2 regions of the Streptomyces sp. NPDC002676 genome follow, and region 1 is predicted to be linked to the other one. Evidence: riboswitches for the same ligand, from Rfam matches in the RefSeq annotation. Region 1 holds a riboswitch; the other holds the start of a gene.
What was found. Region 1 has a riboswitch for ZMP and ZTP ahead of ACWD3E_RS09510 (bifunctional 5,10-methylenetetrahydrofolate dehydrogenase/5,10-methenyltetrahydrofolate cyclohydrolase). Riboswitches for the same ligand answer to the same signal wherever they lie in the genome.
Positions count from the first base shown of each region.

Region 2: linked by a shared signal. The riboswitch ahead of ACWD3E_RS23795 (glycine hydroxymethyltransferase) and the one ahead of ACWD3E_RS09510 (bifunctional 5,10-methylenetetrahydrofolate dehydrogenase/5,10-methenyltetrahydrofolate cyclohydrolase) in region 1 are both predicted to bind ZMP and ZTP.

Region 1 covers NZ_JBSFVT010000002.1:531,560-538,989, forward strand. Annotated here, with positions in the region: gene ACWD3E_RS09500 (MarR family winged helix-turn-helix transcriptional regulator) at 1-243, opposite strand, end outside; gene ACWD3E_RS09505 (hypothetical protein) at 303-1,166, shown strand; ZMP/ZTP riboswitch at 1,194-1,274, shown strand; gene ACWD3E_RS09510 (bifunctional 5,10-methylenetetrahydrofolate dehydrogenase/5,10-methenyltetrahydrofolate cyclohydrolase) at 1,300-2,148, shown strand; gene ACWD3E_RS09515 (class I SAM-dependent methyltransferase) at 2,284-2,865, shown strand; gene ACWD3E_RS09520 (DUF2218 domain-containing protein) at 2,900-3,520, shown strand; gene ACWD3E_RS09525 (TetR/AcrR family transcriptional regulator) at 3,525-4,100, opposite strand; gene ACWD3E_RS09530 (glycosyltransferase) at 4,226-5,455, shown strand; gene ACWD3E_RS09535 (alcohol dehydrogenase) at 5,475-6,500, opposite strand; gene ACWD3E_RS09540 (TetR/AcrR family transcriptional regulator) at 6,662-7,324, opposite strand.
Region 2 covers NZ_JBSFVT010000008.1:207,326-214,755, forward strand. Annotated here, with positions in the region: gene ACWD3E_RS23780 (decaprenylphospho-beta-D-erythro-pentofuranosid-2-ulose 2-reductase) at 1-716, shown strand, start outside; gene ACWD3E_RS23785 (2'-5' RNA ligase family protein) at 713-1,297, opposite strand; gene trpS (tryptophan--tRNA ligase) at 1,431-2,444, opposite strand; gene ACWD3E_RS23795 (glycine hydroxymethyltransferase) at 2,521-3,972, opposite strand; ZMP/ZTP riboswitch at 4,005-4,111, opposite strand; gene rocD (ornithine--oxo-acid transaminase) at 4,242-5,447, shown strand; gene ACWD3E_RS23805 (hypothetical protein) at 5,643-6,164, opposite strand; gene ACWD3E_RS23810 (golvesin C-terminal-like domain-containing protein) at 6,244-7,430, opposite strand, start outside.

The DNA.
Region 1 (7,430 bases):
GAGCCCGAGGTGGTCGGCGAGGCGCGAGGGGCTGGACTCGTAGGGCGGCCCGGACCTGCGGAGCATCAGCAGCACCTTGTACTGCCAGTACTTCAGGCCCGCGTCGTCCAGCACCGCCCGGCGGACCGTCGCGGTGTGCCGGGCCAGGATCGCCAGCCGGGCGATGATCGCCTCCTTCACCGGGTCCAGCCAGTCCAGTTCACGTGCCCAGACGGCCACATGCCGGTCCACCGAGTCCTGCACCGCTGCCTCCCACAGTAGTTTTCTTGTGGATGATTTTTCATCTAACTACCGTTCCGCGCATGGCAATTTCCTCGAAGACACACCTCGACACCACCGTGGAGCTCGACGAACTCCTTGCAGCCGTACGGGAGTTGCGGATCGCGGGCCGCTGGGAGCGGGCCGCCGCCCTGCTCGGCGCGGCCACGGTCCACCAGCCCGCGGCCCGCGCCCGGATCACCCGGGCCGCCGCCGAAGTCGCCCTGGAGCGGGACTGGTTCGCCGGGACGGACACCGCGGCCGAGCGCATCGCCGAGGCGGAGAAGGCGTTCCCGGACGGCGACTGGGACACGGACGTCCTCCGGCTCCGGCTCACCTATGCCGGGCTGCTCCTGGTCGACGGCACCCTGCGCTTCGGCCCCCGGGGCAAGGACCCGCAGGCCCTCGCGGCGCTCCTCGAGCGGGCGCGGGAGCTGCACGACACCGCCCCGGACGAGGTGCGCCGGGGCTGGGCGGCGATGCACCTCGGGCTGATCACGGACAACCACTTCGCCGACCAGGAGAGTGCCGCCGGCTGGTACGCGGCAGCCCTGCGGGCCGGGGAGGACGGCCCCGACCCTCTGCTGGCCCGCGAGGCCCTGCGGCACCTGGGCGACCACGACCACGACACCGGCGAGCACGAGCGGGCCGGGGAACGCTGGCGCCGGGCCACCGCGCTGGGCGCCGGCGCGGGCACCGTACCCGGCACGCTCTCCCAGCAGCTCCTGCTGGCGGTGCTGGCCCGCGACAGCGGCGACGAGGCGGGCGCCAGGGCGCTCGCGGCGGAGATCGTCCGCTGGGCGGAGGCCATCGGCGCCGACCGGCTGGCCGCGCAGACGTCGGCGTTCCTGGCGGGGGCGGACCCGACGGCAGGGCCGCCCGCGGAGGGGGACGAGGACGCGGCCTGACCGATGTACGGGCTTTCGGTTACGCTGTGTGCGGGCCGTGACTGGCGCTGAGGTGGAGCACCACCGGGGAGCGGCCCGTGGTCGATGCCGCGCGCCTGGGCGAGGAGTCTCAACCAGCTCAGGAGTGTGCAGCATGACCCAGGCCCGGCTCATGGACGGAACCGCCCTCGCCCGCCGTATCGTCGAGGACACCGCGAAGCGGGCCGCCGACCTCACCGAGCGGACAGGCACCCAGCCCTGTCTGGCCACGGTGCTGGTCGGCGAGGACCCGGCGTCCGTCACCTACGTCCGCATGAAGCAGAACCGCTGCCGCACGGCCGGTATCGCGTCCCGGCACGTGGCGCTGCCCGCGAGCACGACGACCGCCGAACTGATGGGCACCCTGCGGGAGTTGTCCGCAGACCCGGCCGTGCACGGCATTCTGCTCCAGCACCCGATGGGCGACCACATCGACGAGCGGGCCGCGTTCGAGGCGATCGCGCCCGAGAAGGACGTCGACGGAGTCACCTTCGCGTCGTTCGCGACGATGAGCTTCGGCCTGCCGGGCTTCGTGTCCTGCACGCCGGGCGGCATCCTGCGCCTGCTCGACGCGTACGGCGTCGACCCGGCCGGGAAGCGGGCCGTGGTCGTGGGCCGCAGCGCGATCCTCGGCAAGCCGGTGGGCATGCTGCTCCTGGCCCGCGACGCGACCGTGACGTACTGCCACTCGCGCACCCGGGACCTGTCGGCTGCGGTCCGCGAGGCCGACATCGTCGTCGCCGCCGTCGGCCGGCCGAAGCTGATCCGCGGGCAGGACATCAAGCCGGGCGCGGTCGTGATCGACGCCGGCTACAACCCGGGCAACGTCGGCGACGTCGACTTCGACTCGGCCGCGGAGCGGGCCTCGCTGATCACGCCGGTGCCGGGCGGGGTCGGTCCGATGACGATCGCCACGCTGCTGGAGCAGACCGTCGAGGCCGCCGGCCGGCAGCTCGGAGCCTGATCAGCGCCCCGTTCTGCCGGGATGCTCCGCTTGAGTGCGACATCGAGACTTGACATAGACACTCTGTCTCGATAAATCTGGACGCCAGGCAAGCCGGACGACGCTCCGGACGGTCGCCGGCGAAGGAGCATCCGTATGTGGCACCGGCCCGACGACATGTACGCCAGTCCTCCCCCGTGGGACATCGGCCGGCCGCAGCCGGAATTCCGCGCGCCGGCCGACGCGGGAGAGATCCGCGGCCGGGTGCTGGACGTCGGCTGCGGTACCGGCGAGCACGTGCTCATGTGCGCGAGCCTGGGCCTGGACGCCACCGGCGTCGACCTCGCCTCCCGAGCCCTGGAGGCCGCGCGGCAGAAGGCGCGCGACCGGGGACTCACCGCGCGGTTCCTGCACCACGACGCCCGCAGTCTGGCCGAACTCGGAGAGTCCTTCGACACCGTGCTCGACTGCGGGCTGTTCCACATCTTCGGCGACGAGGACCGCGCCGCCTTCGTCGACAGCCTGCGCGCCGTACTGACGCCGGGTGGCCGCTACTTCATGCTCTGCTTCAGCGACCGGCAGCCCGGCGACCAGGGCCCGAGGCGGGTGACGCGGGACGAGATCGCGTCATCGTTCGCCGACGGTTGCCGCGTCGACTCCATCGAACCGGCCACGATCGACGTCACCACCGACCCGGACGGCATCCGGGCCTGGCTGGCCGTCGTCTCCAGAGTCTGAACTCCGCGGGACAGCCGCACGAAACGAGGAACCCATGCCTGCCTGCGAAACCCGGATCGCGACCGACCGCGCGAGCCGGTACCTCGTCCAACTCTGCCGCCACACGGACTCGATGCGCGGCATGCGCCACCGGGCGCCCGCCGCCCATGGGGGCCGCCGGATGCCCGCCGTCGAGCACGTCGAGTGGTCCGGCACCCACGGGACCGTCCGCTTCGCCGAGGGCCGGTGGACCCTCGACGCCACCGCGGAGGCGCTGACGCTGCGCGTCGAGGCCGATGACGAGGAGGCCCTGCGAAAGCTCCGGAACGGCATCACCGGACGCCTCGAAAAGATCGGCCGGCGTGACGGCCTGACGGTGACCTGGCAGCACCCCCCGACGCCCGCTCCCCTGCCCGCCGGGGGCGGCAAGGGGAGACTCCGAGGGCTGGCCGGACCGGCGGGTCTTGTCGCGGTCGGCGTCCTCGTCGTCGCCCTGCACCTCGGTGTCGCCGGAGCAGTGACGGCCGCCCCCTCGTGGACGGACTGGGCCGCGGGCGGCGTCCTGGCACTCGTCGCGCTGAAGGTCGTCTTCATGGCCGGGCACGTCGTCCTGGGCCGCGCGGGTCTCGGCCGGGGCAAGGCCTTCCTGGCCCGGCGCACACCCGGCGGGAGTTGACCGGTCAGGCCTGGTGGCGCAGTCCGGACAGGGTGACCGCGACGAGCCGCTTGACCGCGGCCTTGGAGGTCAGGCCGCCCGCCCCGGCGAGGGCGTGGAGGCAGTACCCGGCCAGTTCGTCGGGCGTGACGTCGTCCCGTACGTCGCCCGTCTCCACCCCCTCGGCCAGCAGGCCCCGGATGAACCCGCGCAGGTGCTGCTCGGCGTGCGCCACGTGGTCGCCCCGGTGCAGGAGCGCCGACAACTCTCCCCCATGGCCGTGCCGTTGCTGCTGGATGAACGCGTAGGCCTCCAGGACGGCGGCCAGCCGTTCGCCGGGGGTCCCGGGGCGGTCACGCAGTTCGGCGAGCTGGTCGAGGTGACCGGTGATCCGGCGTTCGTGCCAGGCCGTCATGATGGATTCGACGTCCGGGAAGTACTTGTAGAGCGTGGCCCGGCCAATGCCGCTCTCCTCGGCGATCCGCGACATCGTCACGCCCCGCAGCCCCTGCTCGCCGACGAGCTTCGCCGTGGTCTCCAGCACCGCGTCCCGGACGGCGCGTCGGTGCTCCTCGATGGTCTCGTTCCACAGCTTCGGCACCTGGTCAGTGTACGTGAGGACGCTCTCGATACACTTCGTCCGGTTCTGGACACTCTGACTCGATGCCTCAGTGCATCAGTGCATCAGTGCATTACGCCATACTGGCCCTCGTGCGGATTGCCATCATGACGGCGGGATCCCGGGGCGACGTGGCTCCCTACACCGGACTCGGACACCAGCTCGTCCAGGCCGGACACGAGGTCACCCTCGTCACCCACGGCTGCTTCGAGCCGCTGGTCGCGGGGTCCGGGGTCGGGTTCCACGCGCTGCCGGTGGACCCGCGGGCCGAGTTGGAGTCCCCGCGCGGCCGAGGGCTGCACCGCAGCACCAGCGGAGTCGGGAAACTGCTGCGCCTGGCCGACCTGGCGCGTCGGCTGGTCGGGGAGATGGCGGAGGACCTGCTGGCCGCGGCGCGGCAGAGCGATCTCCTGCTCCTGTCGGCCTCGCTGGCGCCTATCGGGCATGCGATCGGCGAAGGTCTGCGACTGCCGAGCATGGGGGTGTATCTGCAACCCCTCGCCACCACACGCGAGTTCGCCCCGCCCGTCCTCGGCCGAGGCACCTGGGGAGCGGTGGTCAACCAGACCGCGGGGCACGGGGTGAACCGCGCCGCGGAGCAGGTCTTCGCGGCGTCCGTGCCCGGCATGCGCACCCGGCTGGGGCTGCCCCGGCAGCGCACCGGTGCCGCGATGCGGACGCGAGAGCAGCGGCACTGGCCGGTGCAGCACGGCTTCAGCCCGCTGGTGGTGCCCCGCCCCCGGGACTGGCGACCGGGTCTTGAGGTGTGCGGCTACTGGTGGCCGTACGACACCGAAACCCAACTCCCCCGATCCGTACGGGACTTCCTCGACTCCGGGCCGCCACCGGTGTTCGTCGGTCTGGGCAGCGCCACCGTGCCGGACGCGGCCCGGCTCAGCGCCCAGGTCGTGGCGGCGCTGCGGCGGGCCGGGCTGCGCGGGGTGATCCAGCGCGGCTGGGGCGGCCTCGCGGCGGACGGCGACGACATGCTGACCATCGGCGAGGTGGCGCACTCGGCGCTGTTTCCACGCATGGCCGCCGTGGTCCACCACGCCGGCGCGGGCACGACGGCGGCGGGGCTGCGCGCCGGGGTGCCGGCGGTGCCGGTGCCGGTCCAGTTCGACGAGGGGTTCTGGGCGGCCCGGCTGGTGTCGCTGGGCGTGGCCCCGGCCGCCGTACCGCTGCGCCGGCTGACCGTCGGGACCCTGTCCGCGGCGCTGCGGCGAGCGATACGCGAACCGTCGTACGGCACCCGGGCCCGGGGCCTCGGCGAGCGCATCCGGGCGGAGGACGGGGTGACGCCGGTCCTGGACGCCGTGAACGCGCTGGCCGGCTGAGCCTCGGGCCCGTCGGCCCTCAGCCCATGCTCAGCACCATCCGGAAGCGGGCCTTCCCGGCGAGCATCTTCTGGTAGGCCTCCTCCGCACGGTCCAGCGGTACCGTCTCGGTCATCGGGCGGATGCCGTTCAGGGCGCTGAACGCCATGGTGTCCTCCACGTCCTGGGAGGTGCCGGACGGGTGGCCCCGCACGACACGGCCGGCCATGAGCAGCTGGACCGGGCTGATGCCCAGCGGCTCCACGTCCGCTCCGATGACCACCAGCTCCCCGCGGTGTGCCAGGCCGTCCACGGTGGCCGTGATGGCCTCGGAGTTCCCCGCGGTGGCCAGGACGACCTTGGCGCCGCCGAGGGACTGCAGCGCCTCGCCGACCGGAGTGCCGGCGGTGCTGTCGACGTAGTGGTGGGCGCCGAGCTGCTTGGCGAAGTCGGCCTTCTCGGGGCCGCGGGCGATGGCCACGGTCTCGAAGCCCATCGCGACCGCGTACTGCACCCCGAGGTGCCCCAGGCCGCCGATGCCGAGCACGGCGACCAGGTCCCCGGCCCGCGCGGGGCTGCGGCGCAGCCCGTTGTACGTGGTCACGCCCGCGCAGGCCAAGGGCCCGGCGTCGCTCGCCGCCAGCGCGTCGGGGATCCGGGCCAGGGCGTCGACGGGCGCGACGACCTTCTCGCCGAAGCCCCCGTCGTAGGCCCACCCCGGGACCTTCAGGTTCGGGCACACGATGAAGTCGCCCTCGCGGCAGGGCCCGCAGTGACCGCAGCTGCCGCCGAACCAGCCGACGGCCACCCGGTCGCCGACCCGCCACCCGCGCTCGTGCGTGTCCTGGCCCAGCTCCTCGATGCGCCCGGCGATCTCGTGCCCGGGGACCTCCGGGAACGTCACGCCGGGCAGGGCGGCGCCCACGAACATCGCATCGCTGTGGCAGATCCCGCACGCCTCCACCGCGATCCGCACCTCGCCGGGACCGGGCTGCGGCACCTCTCGCTCGACCAGCTCGAACGTGCCGTTCGGGGCGGTCACCTGCGCAACTCGATAGGTACTCATGCGTTTCTCCAGGTACTCATGCACGTCTCCGGGAAAGCGGGAACGCGTATGCAAGCCTCCCGACGGCCCCCCGTTGACCCCGATGCCCCCCGATCCAGCAGACCAGCTCCGGGGCGATCGCGCGCGTCGAACCGTACGGACCCTGGAGACCGGGCCGGAGGTCAGACGGACGCGGGACGCCACCCCGCCGGCCGCAGGATGCCGAGCAGCTGGCGGACGAGTTCGTCGACGACCTCGTCGAGGCTCGCGGCCACCCAGCCGGCACTCCAGTCGTGGAGCAGACCGTTGACGCTGCCGATGAAGGCCGTGGCCGCAAGGTGGTAGTCCCGGGGCGCCGCCTCGCCGCGTGCCACGGCCGCGTCGGCCTCGGCGCGGATCAGGTCGACCCAGCGTGCGCGACGGGACAGGCGCTGTTCCTCCAGCCGGGCGCTGACCCCGATGATCTCCACGAAGGCGATGCGGATGCGGCACGGGTCGGAGGTGACGTCGCGGGCGTAGGCGTGGAACAGTACGGCGACCCGCTCGGCCAGCGGCAGCCCCTCGGCCGTGGCGAGCGCGTCCAGCACCGCCCGCTCCGCCCAGGCGTTGACCTCCAGATGCAGCGCTGCGAGGACGTCCTCCAGGGTGTGGAACTCCTCGTAGAACTGGCGCGTGGACAGGCCCGCGGCCTGGCTCAGCGCGGCGACCGTGGTCCCCCGGTAGCCCGGGCTGTCGCCGAACAGCCGGAGCGCCGCGTCCAGGAACCGGCGGCGGCGCTCCGCCTTCCGTTCCTCGGCGGACCTGCCGCCGTAGCGGCCCGTCGGCGCCTTGAGCCTCCCCGACACGCTTCCCCCTCCGTCACCCACCGGCCGTCTCCCACCGGTGAGCCCAATCTTGTCGTGCACACATCTTGTCGAGAAGGGCGCCCTCTCCTTACTTTTCAGTAAGTCC
Region 2 (7,430 bases), on a different contig from region 1:
CCCGCACCGTGTGGCTGGCGGGCCGCCCCTCCCCCGCGCTGGAGCAGACCGCCGAGGGCCTGCGCGCCCTCGGCGCGGACGTCCGTACCGTCGCCTTCGACGCCCTCGACCCCGAGTCCCACGAGACGGTCCTCGGCAAGGTCTTCGCCGAGGGCGAGGTCGACATGGTGCTGCTCGCCTTCGGCATCCTCGGCGACCAGGCCCACGACGAGCGCGAACCCCTGCGCGCCGTCCAGGTCGCCCAGACCAACTACACCGGAGCCGTCTCGTCGGGCCTGGTCGCCGCCCGCGCCCTTCAGCAACAGGGTCACGGCTCCCTGGTGGTCCTGTCCTCCGTCGCCGGCGAGCGGGCCCGCCGTACCGACTTCATCTACGGCTCCAGCAAGGCCGGCCTCGACGTCTTCGCGCACGGCCTCGGCGACGCCCTCTACGGCACCGGCGTGCACGTCATGGTCGTACGCCCCGGATTCGTCCGTACGCGGATGACGGCGGGCCTTCCCAAAGCCCCGTTCGCCACCACACCCGAGGCGGTGGCCTCGGCGATCGAGCTGGGGCTGCGCCGCCGCTCGGAGACGGTGTGGGTGCCGGGGGCGCTGCGGCTGGTGATGTCGGCGCTGCGGCACGCGCCGCGCGCGCTGTTCCGCAGGCTGCCGGTCTGGCCGACAGGGCCTGGCAGCGGCCAGAAGCCGGAAACGACCGGAAACGACCAGCCCTAGAGGCTGGCGATCGTGTCTCGCTCGACGTCCGCGTGGCCGGCCTGCGGCGGCACCACGGATCCGCCGAACATGTACTCCCGCAACTTGCGCCACACCCCGTCGGCACCCTGCTCGTACAGCGAGAACCCGGCGCACGGCCACTCGGCGCCGTAGTCGGCCAGTTCCGCGAAGGCGCGGTCCATCGCCGCCTCGTCGATGCCGTGGGCGACGGTCACGTGCGGGTGGTACGGGAACTGCAGGTCACGGGCCACGGGCCCGGAGGCGTCGCGGACCCGCTGCTGCAGCCAGGCGCACTCCTCGGCGCCCTGGACGACCCGGACGTAGACGACCGGGGACACGGGCCGGAAGGTGCCGGTGCCGGACAGCCGCATCGGGAACGGCCGGCCCGCCGCGGCAACCTCGGTGAGGTGCGCCTCGACGGCAGGCAGCTCGGCCTCGTCCACCTCGGTCGGCGGCAGCAGGGTGACGTGCGTGGGAATGTCGTGAGCCGCGGCGTCGCCGAAGCCCGCGCGCCGCTCCTGGAGCAGGCTGCCGTGAGGCTCCGGGACCGCGATCGACACGCCGATCGTTACGGTCCCCACGTCGTCTCCCGTCGTCCGGTTTGTCCGGTATTCCCCGTCTGCCCGGGCAGGGAGGCCTGCTCGGGCAGCATTCAGCATCGACTGTACGGCTACCGCCGTCGAGTTGTGCGGCTCTGGCCGTGTGCTCTACAGCTCAGTGCTTCGCCGGCAGGAAACCGACCCGGTCGTAGGCCTGCGCGAGCGTCTCCGCGGCGACCGCGCGCGCCTTCTCCGCGCCCTTGGCCAGGATCGAGTCGAGTGTCTCGGCGTCGTCCAGGTACTGCTGCGTGCGCTCGCGGAACGGCGTGACGAAGTCAACCATGACCTCGGCGAGGTCGGTCTTGAGCGCGCCGTACATCTTGCCCTCATACTCCTGCTCCAGCTCGGCGATCGACTTGCCGGTGAGCGTGGAGTAGATGGTGAGCAGGTTCGACACGCCAGGCTTGTTCTCCGCGTCGTAGCGGATCACCGTGTCCGTGTCGGTGACGGCGCTCTTGACCTTCTTGGCCGTGGCCTTCGGGTCGTCCAGGAGGTTGATGAGGCCCTTCGGCGTGGACGCCGACTTGCTCATCTTGATCGACGGGTCCTGGAGGTCGTAGATCTTCGCCGTCTCCTTGAGGATGTACGGCGACGGGATCTTGAAGGTGTCGCCGAAGCGGCCGTTGAAGCGCTCGGCGAGGTCGCGGGTCAGCTCGATGTGCTGGCGCTGGTCCTCGCCGACCGGCACCTCGTTGGCCTGGTACAGGAGGATGTCCGCGACCTGGAGGATCGGGTACGTGAACAGGCCGACGCTCGCCCGGTCGGCGCCCTGCTTGGCGGACTTGTCCTTGAACTGGGTCATGCGGCTCGCCTCGCCGAAGCCGGTGAGGCAGTTCATGATCCAGGCGAGCTGGGCGTGCTCGGGGACATGGCTCTGGACGAAGAGCGTGCAGCGCTCCGGGTCGAGTCCGGCCGCCAGCAGCTGGGCCGCGGCGAGGCGGGTGTTGGCGCGCAGGTCCTTCGGGTCCTGCGGGACCGTGATCGCGTGCAGGTCGACGACCATGTAGAACGCGTCGTGGGACTCCTGCAGGGCCACCCACTGGCGGACGGCGCCGAGGTAGTTGCCGAGGTGGAACGAGCCGGCGGTGGGCTGGATTCCGGAGAGCACGCGGGGTCGGTCAGAGGCCATGTTCACCATTCTCTCAGGTGTTGGGGGCCTCTTTGACGGGAGCGCCCCGGAAAGGCGCTCCCGTCGGAGCCGGGCGTCAGCCGAGGTCGATCTCCGGGTACAGCGGGAACGCCGCCACCAGGTCCGTCGCCCGCTGGGCGATCTCGTCCGCCACCTTCGCGTCCAGGACGTGGGCCGCCTTGGAGGGGGCGCCGGACTTGGTGGTGCCCGGCTCGGTGGTGGTCAGGACGCGGTCGATCAGTCCCGCCACCTCGTCCATCTCCGCGGTGCCGAGGCCGCGCGTGGTCAGGGCCGGGGTGCCGATGCGGATGCCGGAGGTGTACCAGGCACCGTTCGGGTCGGCCGGAATGGCGTTGCGGTTGGTGACGATGCCGGAGTCGAGGAGCGCTGCCTCCGCCTGGCGGCCGGTGAGGCCGTAGGAGGTGGCGACGTCGATCAGGTTCAGGTGGTTGTCCGTGCCGCCGGTCACGAGCGTCGCGCCGCGGCGCATCAGGCCCTCCGCCAGCGCGCGCGAGTTGTCGACGATGCGCTGGGCGTAGTCCTGGAAGGAGGGCCGGCGGGCCTCGGCCAGGGCGACGGCCTTGGCGGCCATGACGTGCGGGAGCGGGCCGCCGAGGACCATCGGGCAGCCGCGGTCGACCTGCTCGCGCAGGGAGTCGTCGCACAGCACCATGCCGCCGCGCGGGCCGCGCAGGGACTTGTGGGTGGTGGTGGTGACGATCTGGGCGTGCGGGACCGGGTCGAAGTCGCCGGTCAGGACCTTGCCCGCGACCAGGCCCGCGAAGTGGGCCATGTCGACCATCAGGGTCGCCCCGACCTCGTCGGCGATCTCGCGCATGATCCGGAAGTTCACCAGACGGGGGTACGCCGAGTAGCCCGCGACGATGATCAGCGGCTTGAAATCGCGGGCCTGGGCGCGCAGGGCGTCGTAGTCGATCAGGCCGGTGGCCGGGTCGGTGCCGTAGGAGCGCTGGTCGAACATCTTGCCGGAGATGTTCGGGCGGAAGCCGTGGGTGAGGTGGCCGCCCGCGTCCAGGGACATGCCGAGCATGCGCTGGTTGCCGAAGTCCTGGCGCAGCGCGGCCCAGTCCTTCTCGGAGAGGTCGTTGACCTGGCGGGCGCCGGCCTTCTCCAGGTAGGGGGCCTCCACTCGGTCCGCGAGGACGGCCCAGAAGGCGACGAGGTTGGCGTCGATGCCGGAGTGCGGCTGGACGTAGGCGTGCTGGGAGCCGAAGAGCGCCTTGGCGTGCTCAGCGGCCAGGGACTCGACGGTGTCGACGTTGCGGCAGCCGGCGTAGAAGCGGCGGCCGACGGTGCCCTCGGCGTACTTGTCGCTGAACCAGTTGCCCATGGCGAGCAGGGTGGCCGGGGAGGCGTAGTTCTCGGAGGCGATCAGCTTCAGCATCTCGCGCTGGTCGGCCACCTCCTGGCCGATGGCGTCGGCGACCCGGGGCTCGACCGCGCGGATGACGTCGAGGGCCGCGCGATAGGCGGTGGACTCGGTGGAAAGGGGCTGCTGCTCTGGCATCGGGACCTCCGGACGGTGTGCTTACAGCGTTCACGTTCGGCCCAGGCGCACGGCACTGTTTTCCTGCCGGGCCGCTCCCCGATGGTCCGTCCCATCCTGGGCTCTGCCAGAGCCCCGCGCGCCAGTCACGGCCCGCCGATCAGCCTACCGGGCACCGCACGGCGCCACGCGACGGTGACCGCATGTTGAACGCGGCCCGCGTCCGTCTTCAGGGGGAGGATGGGAAACGAGGACAGGCAGGGGGGTCAGCGTCGTACCCGGGAGAGGCCGTGACCACTACAGAAGACCTCATCGCCGCTGCGGACGCGCACAGTGCGCCGACCTACCATCCGCTGCCGGTCGTCGTGGCCACGGGTGCGGGCGCGTGGCTGACGGATGTGGCGGGACGCCGGTATCTGGATCTGCTGGCCGGCTACTCGGCGCTGAACTTCGGGCACTGCAACCCGCGGCTGGTCGAGGCGGCCAGACGGCAGCTGGAGCGGGTCACGCTGACCTCCCGCGCCTTCCACCACGACCGGTTCGCCGCCTTCTGCGCGGAGCTGGCCGAGCTGTGCGGCATGGAGATGGTGCTGCCGATGAACACCGGCGCCGAGGCGGTGGAGAGCGCGGTGAAGACGGCCCGGAAGTGGGGGTACCGGGTGAAGGGGGTGCCCGCGGAGATGGCGAAGATCGTGGTCGCGGGCGGCAACTTCCACGGGCGTACGACCACGATCATCAGCTTCTCGACCGACCCGGAGGCCCGCGCGGACTTCGGCCCGTACACGCCCGGCTTCGAGATCGTGCCGTACGGCGATCTGACCGCGATGAAGGCCGCGCTCACCGAGAACACCGTCGCCGTGCTGCTGGAGCCGATCCAGGGCGAGTCCGGGGTGATCGTGCCGCCGGAGGGCTATCTGCCCGCGGTGCGGGAGCTGGCCCGCGAGCGGAACGTGCTGTTCATCGCCGACGAGATCCAGTCGGGGCTCGGCCGGACCGGGCGGACCTTCGCGTGCGAGCACGAGGGCGTCGTACCGGACCTGTACGTGCTGGGCAAGGCGCTCGGCGGCGGGATCGTGCCGGTGTCGGCGGTGGTGGGCAGTGCGGACGTGCTCGGGGTGTTCCGGCCCGGCGAGCACGGGTCGACGTTCGGCGGCAATCCGCTGGCCTGCGCGGTGGCGCTGGAGGTGATCGCGATGCTGCGCTCGGGCGACTTCCAGGAGCGGGCCACGCTCCTCGGCGAGCATCTGCACCGCGAGCTGGCCGGGCTGCTCGGCACCGGCAAGGTGACGGCGGTGCGCGGGCGCGGGCTGTGGGCGGGGGTGGACGTCTCCCCGCGGCTCGGCACCGGGCGGGCGGTCGCCGAGCGGCTGCTGGAGCGGGGCGTGCTGGTGAAGGACACCCACGGCTCGACGATCCGGATCGCTCCGCCGCTGGTGATCAGCGGGGAGGACCTGGACTGGGGGCTGGAGCAGTTGCGGGCGGTGCTGGGGATCTAGGGGCGATGCTGGTGACTTCGGTGTCTTGGGCTCGTTGGGCGGCGAGGGCCGGCCGAGCAGCGTAGCCGGCTGCTGCCCGCGAGGGTGGTGGTCCACTCCCGACGACAGTCACCATCGCCCGGCCAGGAACAACCTGAAGTCATTTCTGTCGGTGAGTTCGAACCGGGGGTGCCGGTGAGGCCGGCACCCGGTCCCTCAGCTGCCCCTTCGCAGCGCCAGCAGGGTCACCGCGCAGATCACGACGGCGAGGGCCAGACACGTCCAGCCGACCAGATGCAGGAGTGTCCCTGCCGCTCCGCCTGTGGACACGTGCAGTGCGACGGCAGTGATGAGGCACAGTGGCACGGAGGCGGTGACCGCGCCCCGTCTTCTGTCCTGGGCCAGGGTCCAGGTGCCCCAGAAGCTGAGCAGGCCGAGGAGGCCGAAGGCGAGTACGAGGAAGGGTGCGAAGACGAATCCGTAGTAGACGGAGCCCACGACCAGGCACCCGAACAGGGACGTCGACACGCACCCGGTGAGGGCGGCAGGGCGCAGACGGCCGTGTCGGCCAAGGATGCGGCTCGCCAGCCAGCCGGAGAGCACGGCCGGGAAGAGGCCGATCGTCGAGGCGAGGACCAGCTGGCCCGCGGGGAGGCCGGACGGCAGCGCCACGGCCGGAGGGAAGAGCAGGGGCGGCAGCGCCATCAGCAGTCCCGGCGCGGTGATACGTCGCGCCATGGTCCGGGTCCTCCTTCGTGGGCACGGGCGAAGGCCCCGGCCGGGCCCGCGGTGGCGGACCCGGCCGGGGCCCGGGACATCAGCTGGAAGCGTGGCTCCCGTCATCGCAGAACATCGGGATGGTGGGGACGCCTCCGGGGAATCCGGAAGGCACGGCCTTCAGGCTCCAGGGGTTTCCTCCGTTGCCCTTGATCTCGGTGCCGCAGGATCCGTAGCCGGTGTGGTGGTCGTCGCCGAGCGGCATGTTGGAGAACGACTTGAAGTCGCCGCGCTGCACGGGACCATTGGTCGGCTGCCCGGTCTCGTCGACCATGTGACCGTCGAGGTAGAGGTACAGGTTGGGCATGTAGCTCTGGTACACGAGCCCCGTGGTCGGGTCGTCGTCGATGTTCGCCGCGGCCGTGGACTTGACGCTTCCGCCCGCACAGAAAGCCATGCTGACGTTCTGCCAGATCGGGGGCGCCATGTTGAACAGCGAACCCTGGGGGTTGCCGCCGCCGTCGAGCGCGGGCGCGCGGAAGAACAGGCTGTAGATGTCGCCCGCCGTGTCCGCGACCTCGACCGGGATCTTCCGCTGGTCGGCGAGGCTCTTGAGCTTGTTCACCCAGGCGCTCATGTTGGCGTCGGTGTTGGGCGCTTCGTCGAGTGGGCGGTAGCCGATGCTGCCGCCGCTGACGAACTTGGTCGTCACGCACTTGCCGGTGGAGTCGATCGTGGTCGGCTGCTGGCCCGAACGGTAGGCCTGCCCGGGCGTGATACCGGTCTCCAGCGGATTGGCCACGTGGATGGTCCGACCGGTGACGTTGCCGTCCTTGGCGTCGAAGGAGAGGTCGGGCAGGGTGACGCCCAGCGAGCCGTAGTCCTTGACCGTCGCCTGGATGAAGTTGCGGGCGAACGGGGCGATCTCGGTATCGCCGGTGCGGCCCGAGTCCGCCATCTCCTCGGTCCCCGGGATGATCTTGCCGTCCGGGCCGACGATGTACGAGGTGTCGATGTGCGTGCGGATCTTGTACGAGCGGTTCTCGTCGAAGGTGTGCTCGTCGATCGTCGCCGGAGGCGCAGGAATCGCGAATCCCAGCCAGTCGGCCTCGGAGGGGTGAGCGTTCGGGTCGGTTCCGGCCGCCTCTACGTCGGCCTGCCAGGACTTGACTGCGGCGGAGACGTTGTCGCCGAGACAGAGGTCGTTGTACGCCCCGCTGTTGCAGACCTGGAAGTTCGACAGGCCGACCAGCCGTCCGCTGTTGTCGAAGGTCGTTCCGCCGGCCG